Linked DNA regions of Kineosporia sp. NBRC 101731. The protein of the gene in region 1 interacts with the protein of each later gene in a pairwise test. Links are inferred from orthologs where the notes say so. Each region holds a gene or a part of one and is shown in the gene's direction. Other genes may lie near its edges. The genes, in order: QSK05_RS30310 and QSK05_RS16865.

Region 1 (6,377 bases):
CGATGGCGATCAGCCAGAAACCGATCGCCGCACCGGCGAACACGATCGCGGCGCTGGCCGAGATCGCCAGCGGCCACCACGAGTGCGGTGCGAATTCACCGAGCTCACCGGCACCCTCGGCGATCTCACCGTAGGCGTTGTCTTCCGGACGGGCATCGATGTGCCGGGCCGTGTAGGCCAGGTACGCGCCGATCATGATCGACAGCCCCGCCGTGAGGAACAGGCAGGCCACGCCGACCGGCTCGTCCCAACCGGTCACCAGGCCGTAGGCGATGGCGAAGGCCAGGAAGAGCGGCGTACCGCCGATGAAAATCCCGCTTTCGATCTTCACTTCTGCACCCCCTGGTTCCCGGCGTTGTTGCCGGGCTCGTCGTCACCGTTCAGTCCCGGGCCCCGCTCGTGCACATCACCCTCGCCGTAGACCTTCGCGAGCATGCCCTTGTTCGGCGTGGGGTGATCGGCAGCCGCGATCTCGGGGTGGTGCAGGTCGAACGCGGGACGCTCGGACCGGATCCGCGGCAGCGAGTTGAAGTTGTGCCGCGGCGGCGGGCAGGACGTCGCCCACTCCAGCGTGCCGGCGTAGCCCCACGGGTCGTCGACCGTGATCATCGGGGCGCTCTTCCAGGTCTTGTAGATGTTCCACGCGAACGGGACCACCGACAGCGCCAGGACGACCGAGCCGATCGTGGAGATCTGGTTGTAGAGCTCGAAGCCGTCTTCCGGCAGGTAGTCCGCGTACCGGCGGGGCATGCCCTCGACACCCAGCCAGTGCTGGATCAGGAAGGTGGTGTGGAAGCCGATGAACGTCAGCCAGAAGTGCACCTGGCCCAGACGGTCGTCGAGCATCCGGCCGGTGAGCTTGGGCCACCAGAAGTAGAACCCGGCGTACATCGCGAACACCACGGTGCCGAACACCACGTAGTGGAAGTGCGCCACCACGAAGTACGAGTCCGACAGCGGGAAGTCCAGCGGCGGCGAGGACAGGATGACACCGGTCAGGCCACCGAAGAGGAAGGTCACGAGGAAGCCGATGGCGAAGACCATCGGGGTCTCGAACGTGATCGACCCACCCCACATGGTGCCGATCCAGTTGAAGAACTTCACACCGGTGGGCACCGCGATGAGCATCGTCATGAAGGCGAAGAACGGCAGAGCCACCTGGCCCGTGACGTACATGTGGTGGGCCCACACCGACACCGACAGGGCGGCGATGGTGATCGTCGCGAAGACCAGGGTCTTGTAACCGAAGATCGGCTTACGGCTGAAGACCGGCAGGATCTCGCTGATGATGCCGAAGAACGGCAGGGCGATGATGTAGACCTCGGGGTGCCCGAAGAACCAGAACAGGTGCTGCCACAGGATGGCGCCACCGTTCTCCGGTTCGAAGACCTGGGCCCCGAAGCGCCGGTCGGCACCCAGCGCCAGCAGCGCGGCGGCCAGCGGCGGGAAGGCCATGATCACCAGGATCGAGGTGATCAGCACGTTCCAGGTGAACAGACCCATCCGGAACATCGTCATGCCCGGTGCCCGCATGCAGATGATGGTGGTGATGAAGTTGACCGCACCCAGGATGGTGCCCAGACCGCTCATCGCCAGACCGAAGACCCACAGGTCACCGCCCAGACCGGGCGAGTAGACCGCGTTGGACAGCGGGGCGTAGGCGAACCAGCCGAACGAGGCCGCGCCCTGCGGGGTGAGGAAGCCGGAGACCGCGATCAGGCTGCCGAACAGGTAGAGCCAGTACGACAGCATGTTCAGACGCGGGAACGCGACGTCCGGGGCACCGATCTGCAGCGGCATGATCGCGTTGGCGAAGCCGGCGAACAGCGGTGTCGCGAACATCAGCAGCATCACCGTGCCGTGCATGGTGAAGAGCTGGTTGTACTGGTCCTTGCTGCTGACGACCTGCAGACCGGGCTCGAAGAGCTCCAGGCGGATCAGCACGGCCATCAGGCCGCCCAGTAGGAAGAACAGGAACGACGTGATCAGGTACAGGTTCCCGATCACCTTGTGGTCGGTACTCGTCAGCCACTTGACCGCGCTGCGGCCCGCGGTGAGCGGCACCGGCCGGGCGACGTAGCTTCCCTCGACTGCGTCTGCGTTGAAGGCTGCGGTCATTACTTCACCTCTGCCGTCGTCTTCGTGGCCGGCAGCGCACTGCTGTTGCCGGCTTCTTCTGCGTTCGAGTCCGACGGCGCCATCTCGCTGCGGTTCAGGTCTTCACCGAGCTGCCCGGTGTTGCCCTGGGCCTCGAGCTCGGCCATGTGCCGGTCGTAGTCGGCCTGGCTCACGACCTTGACGTTGAACAGCATCTCGGAGTGGTACTCACCGCACAGCTCCGCGCACTTGCCCTTGAACGTGCCCGTGCGCTGCGGGCGCACCTGGAACTTGTTCTGGACGCCCGGAACGGTGTCCATCTTCATGAGGAACGCCGGCACCCAGAAGGAGTGGATGACATCACGAGCGGTCAGGTCGAACTGGACCAGCTGGTTGACCGGCAGGTAGAGCGTGGGCAGTTCCGCCTCGGCCCCTTCGTTGCCGTCCAGCTGACCCATGACACCGGTCTCGTAGACGTCGGAGTCCTTGTAGTTGAAGTCCCACGACCACTGCTTGCCCACGACGCCGATCGTGACGTCAGGCTTGGCATCGGTGGAGATGAGGTCCGACTGGACGCTCGCGGTGTGGCCGAACAGCACCGCCACCATCATCACCGGGATGATCGTGTACATCACCTCCAGCGGGAGGTGGTAACGGATCTGAGCCGGGAACCCGGTCTCGTCCTTACGGCGCCGGTAGACGATCATGCACCAGATCGTCAGGCCCCAGACGATGACGCCCACGATCAGGGCGGCGATCCAGGACCCGACCCACAGGTCCATGATCTTGGTGGTCTGGTTGGTCGTGCCCTTGGTGCTGGGCAGCCAGCCCCTCTGCACCTGATCGGTGCAGCCGGACAAAGTCAGTAGAGCAGCGCCGGTCAAACCCACGGCAACTGCACGGGCGCGCCGACGCGCCATGCCGAACCCCTCGTGCGAACGCAACGGCGGCCTTCCCACGGTCTCGTCCCGGTGCTGGATCAATACCTGCGCACCGAGTGCTTTTGCTGAATGTTTCATGCTCCCGATTTCTCGTTCGTGAGCAGGGTAGCGGGTGCCCCGAGGCGTGCCCGCGATGGGTCGGGTTGGTTATCGGCGTGGCGCACCAGAGACGAGAGACACTGCCGGGATGACTTCCGGCCCTCCTGCACGCGCTGCCTCCTCGCCCGGCCATCCTCACCCGTCCGGAGCAAAAACGCAGCGGGCCTACCTGGACGCCTCGACGGTTGCGCCCCTGGACCCGGCCGGACGGGACGCCTGGCTGGCAGCGATGGACGAGGGCTGGGCCGACCCGCGACGCCTGCACCGGGAGGGACGCACGGCGCGGCTGCTGCTGGAGGGGGCGCGGGAGTCGATCGCCGCCGACCTGGGCGCCCGCACCGAGGAGCTGGTCTTCACCGGCTCCCACACCGAGGCCGTGCACGCGGCCGTGCTCGGCACGTTGCGCGCCCGGCGGCGGGTGGGCACGCGCGTGGTGCTCTCCGCCGTGGAGCACTCCGCCGTCCTGCAGGCCACCCGCTTCGGGGGTGAGGCACTTCTCATCGATGTCTCGGAGCTCGGGCGTGTCGATGTTTCACGCTTCACGGACGAGGTGGGCGGCGAGAGCGTGGCCCTCGCCTGTCTGCAGAGCGCGAATGCCGAAGTGGGCACCCGGCAACCGGTGACCGAGGTCGCCGAGGCGACCCAGGCGTCCTCCATTCCCCTTCTGGTGGACGCCGCGGCGACCGCCGGGCACGCCGCCGTACCGCAGGGCTGGGACCTGCTGACCGCAGACCCCCGGTCGTGGGGCGCGCCGGCCGGGCTGGGGGTGCTGGCGGTCGGGGCCAACACCCGGTGGGTGTCTCCCTCCCCCGCCGACGACGGCACCGAGCGGGTACCCGGCTCGGTCTCGGTACCGGTCGCCCTGGCCGCGGCGGTCGCCCTGCGCACCGTCACGGCCGGCCGCGCGGAGTCGGACCGGTTGCGGCGCAGTCTCACCGACCGGATCCGGGCGGTGGCGGCGACGATCCCCGACACCCAGGTGGTGGGCGACCCGGAGCGGCGACTGCCCCATCTGGTCACCTTCTCGTGTCTCTACGTGGACGGGGAGGCGATCGTCGACGACCTGGACCGGCACGGGTTCGCGGTCGGGTCGGGCTCGGCCTGCACCGCCTCGACCCTGGAACCCAGTCACGTGCTGGCGGCGATGGGGGTGCTCACCCATGGCAACATCCGGGTCGGGCTCCCGGTGGGCGTCACCCCGGAGGCCGTCGATAGGTTCTGCGCCGTTCTGCCCGGCGCGGTCGCACGGGTGCGGGCGATGCTGGGCGCCGAGGGTCTGTAGGTTTCCCATGGTGGACGCAGATGAGCTCGGTTCCGAGGTGGACGCCAGAGGGCTGCAGTGTCCCCTGCCGATCATCCGGCTGGCCGCCGCGGCACGCCTGGCCGTACCGGGCAGCGTGGTGACCGTGCTCAGTACCGATCCGGCCGCCGAGCCCGACATCGCGGCCTGGTGCCGCATGCGGAACGCGGAACTGGTGGCCCAGGAATGGACGGCCGACGACACCGGCGACTTCCTGCGCAGCCGGGTGCGAGTGGGTTAGAGCCGGTCGAACGCGGCGGGCCGGGGAAGGCGCAGGGCCTGCTCGAGGCGTTCCCGGTAGTCGTGCCGCGGGATCTCCACGACCCCGAGGCCGGCCAGGTGATCGGTGCGCCACTGCACGTCCAGCAGACGGCGCTCGTCACCGTCCTCGAAGAGCATCCCGACCAGGGCGACCAGGGCGACCTTGGACGCGTCCGTCTCCCGGTGGAACATCGACTCCCCGGCGAACAGTCCCCCGCTGGCGACCCCGTACAGGCCACCGGCCAGCCGGCCGTCGCGCCAGCACTCCACCGAGTGCGCCCAGCCCAGGTCGTGCAGGCGGCGGTAGGCCTCGGCGATGCGCGGCGTGATCCAGCGACCGGGCCGGCGCACGTCGGCGCACCCGGCCACCACCTCGTCGAAGGCCGTGTCCACCCGGATCTCGAAGGTCTTCACCGCCTTGCGCAGCGACCGGCTGACCTTCAGCCCGGCCAGCGGCAGCACACCCCGCGGGTCGGGCGACCACCAGCCCAGTGGACCCCGGCCGTGCCGGCCCAGGCCCATCGGGAACACCGCGGAGCGGTACCCGGCCAGCAGAGTCCCCGGCTCCAGGTCGGCGCCGACACCGATCAGGTCTTCCCCGGGCACCGCCACCGACAGGTCGAAGGCGTATCTGCTCGGCACCGGTTCCACGGGCTGCGCGGTCATCTCAGCAGGACTCCCGAGGCTCCCGAAGAACGGTTCGTCACGTCGCGGCTGGTTCAGCCCGTGTTCCTCCTCGTCGGCCCGGTGATGTGTCACGGGTGCGCCACCACCCCCCTACGGCCGGAACGTGGTGAGGTGCGGCTCCAATTCTGCCGCCGCGTCGGCGCCGTAGACAGAGGCGAAGCGCTCGACGAACGACGTGCGGGCCAGGTTGTACTCCTGGGGCCCGACCGTCTCCAGCACCAGGGTGGCCAGGGTGGCTCCGACCTGGGCGCTACGTTCGGGGGTGAGCTCCCAGGCGATGCCGGCCAGGAAACCGGCGCGGAACGCGTCGCCGATGCCCGTCGGGTCGGCCAGCCGGGTGGCCGGAACGATCGGTACGTGCACCGTCTCGGCGCCCTTGACCTCGATGAACACACCCTTCTCACCGTGTGTGGTGACGCGCATGCCCACCCGGTCGAGGATCTCGGAAGGAGTCCAGCCGGTCTTGGACTCGATCAGCCCGGCCTCGTAGTCGTTGCTGAAGAGGTAGGTGGCGCCCTCGACGTACTGCCGGATCAGGGGGCCGTCGGCCCAGGCGAGCTGCTGCGAGGGGTCCGCGGCGAACGGGATGCCCCGGCTGCGGCACTCCTCGGTGTGGCGCAGCATCGCCTCGGGGTCGTTCGGGCTGATCACGACCAGGTCGATGGGGAGGTCGGCACCGAGCGGGCCGAGCTCGATCTGGTTGGCCTCAGACATCGCCCCCGGGTAGAAGGAGGCGATCTGGGCCTGCTCGGAGTCGGTCGTGCAGACGAACCGCGCGGTGTGCTGCGTTTCCGAGATCCGCACCCCCGAGCAGTCCACATGGTGGCGCTCGAGCCACGAGCGGTAGTCGGCGAAGTCTTCACCGGCCGATCCGACCAGCAGCGGGCGCAGCCCGAGGTTGCCGAGGCCGAAGGCGATGTTGCAGCCCACGCCACCACGCCGGATCTGCAGATCACCGACGAGGAAGGAGAGGGACACCTTCTCCAGCTGCT
Region 2 (6,474 bases), on another replicon or contig:
CAGATCCCGCCGAGTGTGCTGCGGGCCGACGGTCCTCCGCCGGAGGTGCTGCGGCAGTGGAGTGACGCCCTGTCGGCGGCGGGCCTGTACAGCGAGGCGCTCGACGTGCACCCGGCGCTCGAGCGGGCGGACGTGGTGCGCCTGGCGGAACTGGCCGTGCTGGCCGGGATCCATACCCAGGCCCAGGAACTGCTGCGGGAGCTGAACGAGGCCGAGAGCGAGCGCAGCCGCCGCAACGGCACGGTGCTCGGGCCGGACCGCCCGGCTCCGCCCAGCCCCTGGCTCGATCTGCTGGCCCGGGTGGCGGAACTGCTCGCCGGCACGGGCGACCTGGCGGCGGTCGATGCCGCGGCGAGCAAGGTGCAGCCCTCGGCGGGGATGGACTGGATCGTCGCGCTGGCCGCGGTCTCGGTGGGCGACCTGCTGGCGGCGGCGCCGCTGGCCCGGGCGGCCCGCCAGGGCGGCTGCCGGGACCTGCGGATGCTGACGATCGCCGCGGCTGACGAGGCGCGTCAGGGTCAGTACGCCCAGGCGCTCGCCCTCACCGCCCAGGCGCAGTGCATCGCTCTTCCCGACGAGGACCCGGCCGCGCTCACGGTGCACGTGCTGCAGCGCTGCGGCTTCGCCGACGCCGCCCGGGCCCTGGCGCTGGCCGGGGTGGGGGACTCCTCCCTGTCACCGGCTTCGCGGGCCGACTGGAAGGCTGCCGCGGCCTCCACCGGCGCGGGCGGGCTGGGCCTGCTGCGGGAGCGGGTGAAGGCGCACGGCCACCGGTCGCGGCGCCGCGCCGAGCGCAAGGCCCGGGAGGCCGAGGCGATCGCGTCGTACGACCTGACCTGCCGCTGCTACGCCTCCGGCGGCTGGATCGGCCCGTCGCGGCACTTCTACCTGCAGCATCACCTGCACGAGCTGCTGCCCGTCCCGGTCGCCGGCCTGGACGCCCGGCTGATGATCTGCCGCGCCACCAGCCTGACCTTCCTCGACCTGGTGGCCCGGGAGATCACGTTGCCCGTGCCGTCCACGCCGCCAAGTACCGTTCTCACCTCCGGTACGGACGAGGAGCGCCCCACCCCGGGCATGGGTGTCAGCCTGGGACTGGCCCTGCCCGCCTAGGCGAATAAAGGCACAATCGGGTGAGTTAATTCACAGGCCCCTGGTCAGAGTGGCCGTCCGGCCTGGGTAGCGTGGGGGATCAGCGCTCCAGGGGTGCTCCCGGGCGCTCCAGGGGTGGCCCTCCCGGCCCCGGATGAGAAACTTGTTCCGGGTCATTCCAGGTAAGCGGTCGCTCAGGTCGCGGAAGCCACCTCCTGGCCGGTTGTCCCCAGAAGCTACGCAAAGAGTCGAGAGGCGCTCATGAACATCGTGGTGTGTGTGAAGTACGTACCGGACGCCCAGGCGGACCGGACATTCTCGCCGGACGACAACACCACGGACCGCGAAAACGTCGACGGCCTGCTCTCCGAGCTCGACGAGTACCCCGTCGAGGAGGCGCTCAAGCTCGCCGACGCCACCGACGGCAAGGTCATCGTGCTCACGGTCGGCCCGGAAGACGCGACCGACGCGGCCCGCAAGGCGCTGCAGATGGGCGCGCACGAGGCGGTCCACGTCCAGGACGACGCGATCCACGGCTCGGACGCCCTGGCCACGTCCAAGGTGCTGGCCGCGGCCATCGCCAAGCTCGAGTACGACCTGATCCTCACCGGCATGGCCTCCACCGACGGCTCGATGGGCGTCGTGCCCGCCATGCTCGCGGAGCGTCTCGGCCTGCCCCAGATCACGCTGGCCAGCGAGCTCACGATCGAGGGCGGCAAGGCCGTCATCCGCCGCGACAACGACGCCAGCACCGAGATCATCGAGGCATCGCTGCCGGCCGTGGTCAGCGTCACCGACCAGATCAACGAGCCGCGCTACCCCTCGTTCAAGGGGATCATGGCCGCGAAGAAGAAGCCGCTGCAGACCTGGTCGCTCGAAGACCTCGGCCTGAGCGCCGACGAGGTGGGCTCGGCCGCCGCCTGGACCACGGTCACGTCGGTCGCCGAGCGCCCGGCCCGCACCGCCGGGCAGGTCGTCACCGACGAGGGCGACGGCGGCGCGAAGCTCGTCGAGTTCCTCGCCGGCGCCAAGCTGGTCTGACCCCCTCTTCCCCCCACTGAACTGAAGGACCGATTCGATGTCCCAGGTACTCGTGCTGGTCGACCACGTCGACGGCGCCGTCCGTAAGACCACCACCGAACTGCTCACCATCGCCGCGCGTCTGGGCGAGCCCGCCGCCGTCTTCATCGGCCAGGGATACGACAACGCCTCCGCCACGCTCGCCGAGTACGGCGCGCAGACCGTCTACCGGGTCGAGGGCGAGGGCATCGAGGACTACCTCGTGGCGCCCAAGGCCGAGGCGCTCGCCGCGGTCGTTCAGCAGGCGTCCCAGGCCGGTGCCCCGGCTGCCGTGCTGCTCGCCAGCTCCGGCGAGAACAAGGAGATCGCCGGGCGTCTGGCTGTGAAGCTCGACTCCGGCCTGATCACCGACGCCGTCGACGTGCAGCAGGGCGCTGACGGCCCCCTCACCACGCAGTCGGTGTTCGCCGCCGCGTTCACCGTCACCGCCTCGGTGACGAAGGGTGTCCCGGTCATCACGGTGAAGCCGAACTCGGCCGAGCCGATCGCGGTCGCCGGGGTCGCGCCCGAGGTCGTCACCGTCCCCGTCACGGTCTCCGACCTGGCCCGGGCCGCGAAGATCACCGAGCGCCGCCCGAAGGAGAAGAGCGGGCGTCCCGAGCTCACCGAGGCCGCGGTCGTGGTTTCCGGCGGCCGGGGCACCAACGGTGACTTCTCCCCGGTCGAGAGCTTCGCCGACGCCCTCGGCGGTGCCGTGGGCGCCTCCCGCGCCGCGGTCGACGCCGGCTGGTACCCGCACAGCAGTCAGGTCGGCCAGACCGGTAAGCAGGTCTCCCCGACGCTCTACGTGGCGAGCGGCATCTCCGGCGCGATCCAGCACCGGGCCGGCATGCAGACCTCGAAGACGATCGTCGCCGTCAACAAGGACCCGGAGGCGCCGATCTTCGAGCTCGTCGACTTCGGCGTGGTCGGAGACCTGTTCACGGTGCTGCCGCAGGCCACCGAAGAGGTGCTCAAGCGCAAGGGCTGACAACTGACGCCGGGGCGGTGACGAACCGCCCCGGCCCGGTCCGCGCACGCAGTGCCTACACTCGACTCCGTGACTGCTTATCTCGACCACGCGGCGACCACGCCGATGCTGCCCGCAGCGGTGGCGGCCATGGTCGAGGAGATGGCGTCCACCGGCAACGCCTCGTCCCTGCACTCCTCCGGGCGCCGGGCCCGCCGGGTGGTCGAGGAGGCCCGCGAGCAGTTCGGCGCGGCGCTCGGCGCCAGTCCCAGTGAGGTGATCTTCACCTCCGGCGGCACCGAGGCCGACAATCTGGCGGTCAAGGGCCTGTTCTGGGCCCGGCGCGCTCTCGACGGCCACCGGCGCACGATCGTGGCCACCCCGATCGAGCACCACGCCGTACTCGACCCCCTCGAGTGGCTGGTCACCCACGAGGGCGCCGAGATTCTCTGGGCCCCGGTCGATCACGCGGGTCGCGTGGATCTCGACGGCCTCTCACAGCTTTTGGACGCGCATCACGACGCGGTCGGCCTGGTCACCGTCATGTGGGCGAACAACGAGGTGGGCACCGTCCAGCCGATCCCGCAGATCGCGGAACTGGCCCACCGGTACGGCATCCCGGTCCACACCGACGCGATCCAGGCGGTCGGGCACCTCCCGGTCGACTTCGCCGGCAGCGGCGCCGACTGCCTCAGCGTGAGCGGGCACAAGCTGGGCGGCCCCGTCTCGGCCGGCGCCCTGCTGGCCCGGCGCGGGCTCGACCTGGTGCCCGGACTGCACGGTGGCGGGCAGGAACGCGGCATCCGCTCCGGCACCCTCGACGTCCCCGCGCTGAAGGCGTTCGCCGTCGCGACCATCCAGGCCGTGCAGACCCAGCCCGCCGAGGCCGCGCGCATCGCGGCCCTGCGCGACGACCTGGTGCGGGCGGTCTGGAAGGCCGTGCCCGACGCCGTGCTGAACGGCCCGGTGCCCGACGGCCTGGCCGGACTCGGCCCGGCCCTGGCCCCCGAAGGCCCCTTCGACCGCCTCCCCGGCAACGCCCACTTCACCTTCCCGGGCTGCGAGGGCGACTCCCTGCTCTACCTGCTCGACGCCCGCGGCGTGGAATGTTCCACCGGTTCGGCCTGCCAGGCGGGAGTACCGCAGCCCAGTCATGTGTTGCTGGCCATGGGCGTGCCCGAGGCCACGGCCCGGGGTGCGCTGCGCTTCAGCCTGGGCCACACCTCCACCGCCGCCGACGTGGCGGAGCTGGCCGAGGCGATCGGCCCCGTGGTCGACCGCGCCCGGGGCGCGGGCCTGAGTTCCGGTTTGTCGAAGGGGTAGCACTGATGCGAGTACTGGCTGCGATGAGCGGCGGGGTCGACTCCGCCGTGGCCGCGGCGCGCGCCGTCGACGCCGGGCACGAGGTCGTCGGCGTGCACCTGGCGCTGGCCCGCAACCCGCAGACCCTGCGGGCCGGCGCTCGCGGGTGCTGCACGATCGAAGACGCCGGGGATGCCCGCCGGGTCGCCGACATCCTCGGGATCCCTTTCTACGTCTGGGATCTGGCCGAGCGTTTCCAGGAAGACGTGATCGACGACTTCGTCGCCGAGTACAAGGTCGGCCGCACGCCCAACCCGTGCGTGCGCTGCAACCAGAAGATCAAGTTCGCCGCCCTGCTCGACAAGGCCGTGGCCCTCGGGTTCGATGCCGTCAGCACCGGGCACTACGCGCAGATGATCGACGGCCCGCACGGCCCGGAGCTGCACCGCGCGCTCGACATGGGCAAGGACCAGTCGTACGTGCTGGCCGTGCTCCCGCCCGACCGCCTGGCCCGGTCGCTGTTCCCGCTCGGCGACACGCTCAAGGACGACGTGCGCCGCGAGGCCGCCGAGCGCGGTCTGCGCGTCGCCAGCAAGCCCGACAGCCACGACATCTGCTTCATCTCCGACGGCGACACCCAGGGCTTCCTGGCCAAGCGGCTGGGTGCCCAACCCGGTCCGATCGTCGGTACCGACGGTCAGCAGCTCGGAGAGCACTCCGGGGCCTACGGTTTCACCGTCGGGCAGCGCCGCGGGCTCTCGATCGGGACGCCCGCCGCCGACGGCAGGCCACGGTACGTGCTGAGCATCGAGCCGGTGTCGAACACGGTGGTCGTGGGGTCGGCCGAAGAGCTCCAGGTGAACGGCATCAGCGGGGCCGAGGCCACCTGGTGCGCGCCCGTGCCCGACCTCGGTGAGCCGGTGTCGGTCCAGGTCCGGGCGCACGGACGTGCGGTGCCCGCGCGCGTGCTCTCGTACGGCCCGGCGGCGGGGGAGGGTGCTGTGCAGACCCTTCCGGCCACGCTCGAGGTGGCCCTCGACGAGCCGATCAACGGCGTCGCCACCGGCCAGACCCTCGTGCTGTACCGGGGCACCCAGGTGATCGGGTCGTCCACCATCAGCGCGACCAGCTGAAGCCCTGACCCGACCGACTCCATCGAATCAACCGAACCGGCCCGACCGGCTCGACCGGCTCGACCGGCCCGACTGGCTCGACCGGCCCGACCGGCCCGACCGGAGCGGGACGCTCGGTCATGTCGCGTGCAGCGGAGGCGCTCGGGCAGAAGACCTTTCGCGCGCGTTCCAGCAGTCTTGGAACGTCGTCAGCATCGCGGGGCCATGGCCAAAGAGCCCTGCGCGTTGTGTACACCTGGTACATCCGGTACCGGATGTACCAGGTGTACACAACGCGCATGATCCGGGGACTCCATGGTCCTACGCGCAGGAGCCGGTCCGGTCGCCGAATCCTCGCGAGAAACCATCACCGCGGCTGCCGATACACGGCTGCCGGGACAAGACCGCTGTCACGGAGCCCGCCAGGTCTGGGGGTTACAGGTCCGGGGCTGCCCGGTCGGGGGGGCTGCCCGGTCGGAGGGCTGCCGGGTCGGAGGGCTGCCGGGTCGGGAGGGGTGCCAGGGTGAGGGCTGCCCGGTCGGAGGGCTGCCGGGTCGAGGACTGCCAGGTCGGGAGGCTGCCAGGGCGAGGGCTGCTCGGTCGGGGGGTTGCTCGGTCGAGGGCTGCCTTCGCCCTGTCGGCCGGTCCCGGTTGTCCCCACCACCCCGGTTCCGTGAGGGGCGGCCCGCACCGTCGTGGTGCGCGTCCTCCATCGGGCTTGTGGGCGCCTGCATCATCGGCCGTGAAACCCGCCCGGTTCGAGCACCTATGCTCGATGGTCGTGTGTCATCTCCCCGAGGGACTGAGTCGTGCGCGGGCGTTGCGCGACGTGCTGCTCGCCCTGGCACTGATCGTCTTCGCGTTCGCGACCGGTGGCACGTTCGCCGTGGTGCTGGGAGCCGTGAACCGGGACCGGCCCGACGACCTTCTGTCGGTGGT

What was found.
Region 2: the proteins of QSK05_RS30310 (region 1) and QSK05_RS16865 interact in binary tests that used the Escherichia coli proteins (3 or more experiments, as listed by UniProt). The link is inferred for Kineosporia sp. NBRC 101731 from one-to-one orthologs.

The regions. Positions count from the first base shown.
Region 1 is NZ_BSTC01000015.1:95,876-102,252, reverse strand. What follows is about bases 3,330-6,052. They hold QSK05_RS30310 (sulfurtransferase TusA family protein), read left to right. Parts: upstream 3,330-4,426; coding sequence 4,427-4,678; downstream 4,679-6,052. Other genes in these bases: QSK05_RS30300 (carbohydrate kinase family protein), read right to left, coding at 5,476-6,052; aat (leucyl/phenylalanyl-tRNA--protein transferase), read right to left, coding at 4,675-5,364; QSK05_RS30315 (cysteine desulfurase family protein), read left to right, coding at 3,330-4,419. Outside these bases: QSK05_RS30330 (cytochrome c oxidase subunit 4), read right to left, coding at 1-331; ctaD (aa3-type cytochrome oxidase subunit I), read right to left, coding at 328-2,118; ctaC (aa3-type cytochrome oxidase subunit II), read right to left, coding at 2,118-3,116; more of QSK05_RS30315, read left to right, coding at 3,226-3,329; more of QSK05_RS30300, read right to left, coding at 6,053-6,377. UniProt on the Escherichia coli protein: Sulfur carrier protein involved in sulfur trafficking in the cell. Part of a sulfur-relay system required for 2-thiolation during synthesis of 2-thiouridine of the modified wobble base 5-methylaminomethyl-2-thiouridine (mnm(5)s(2)U) in tRNA.
Region 2 is NZ_BSTC01000005.1:292,864-299,337, forward strand. What follows is about bases 2,508-5,327. They hold QSK05_RS16865 (cysteine desulfurase family protein), read left to right. Parts: upstream 2,508-3,211; coding sequence 3,212-4,444; downstream 4,445-5,327. Other genes in these bases: QSK05_RS16860 (electron transfer flavoprotein subunit alpha/FixB family protein), read left to right, coding at 2,508-3,142; mnmA (tRNA 2-thiouridine(34) synthase MnmA), read left to right, coding at 4,450-5,327. In the rest of the region: QSK05_RS16850 (hypothetical protein), read left to right, coding at 1-1,113; QSK05_RS16855 (electron transfer flavoprotein subunit beta/FixA family protein), read left to right, coding at 1,354-2,133; more of QSK05_RS16860, read left to right, coding at 2,171-2,507; more of mnmA, read left to right, coding at 5,328-5,556; QSK05_RS16875 (sensor histidine kinase), read left to right, coding at 6,317-6,474. UniProt on the Escherichia coli protein: Master enzyme that delivers sulfur to a number of partners involved in Fe-S cluster assembly, tRNA modification or cofactor biosynthesis. Catalyzes the removal of elemental sulfur from cysteine to produce alanine.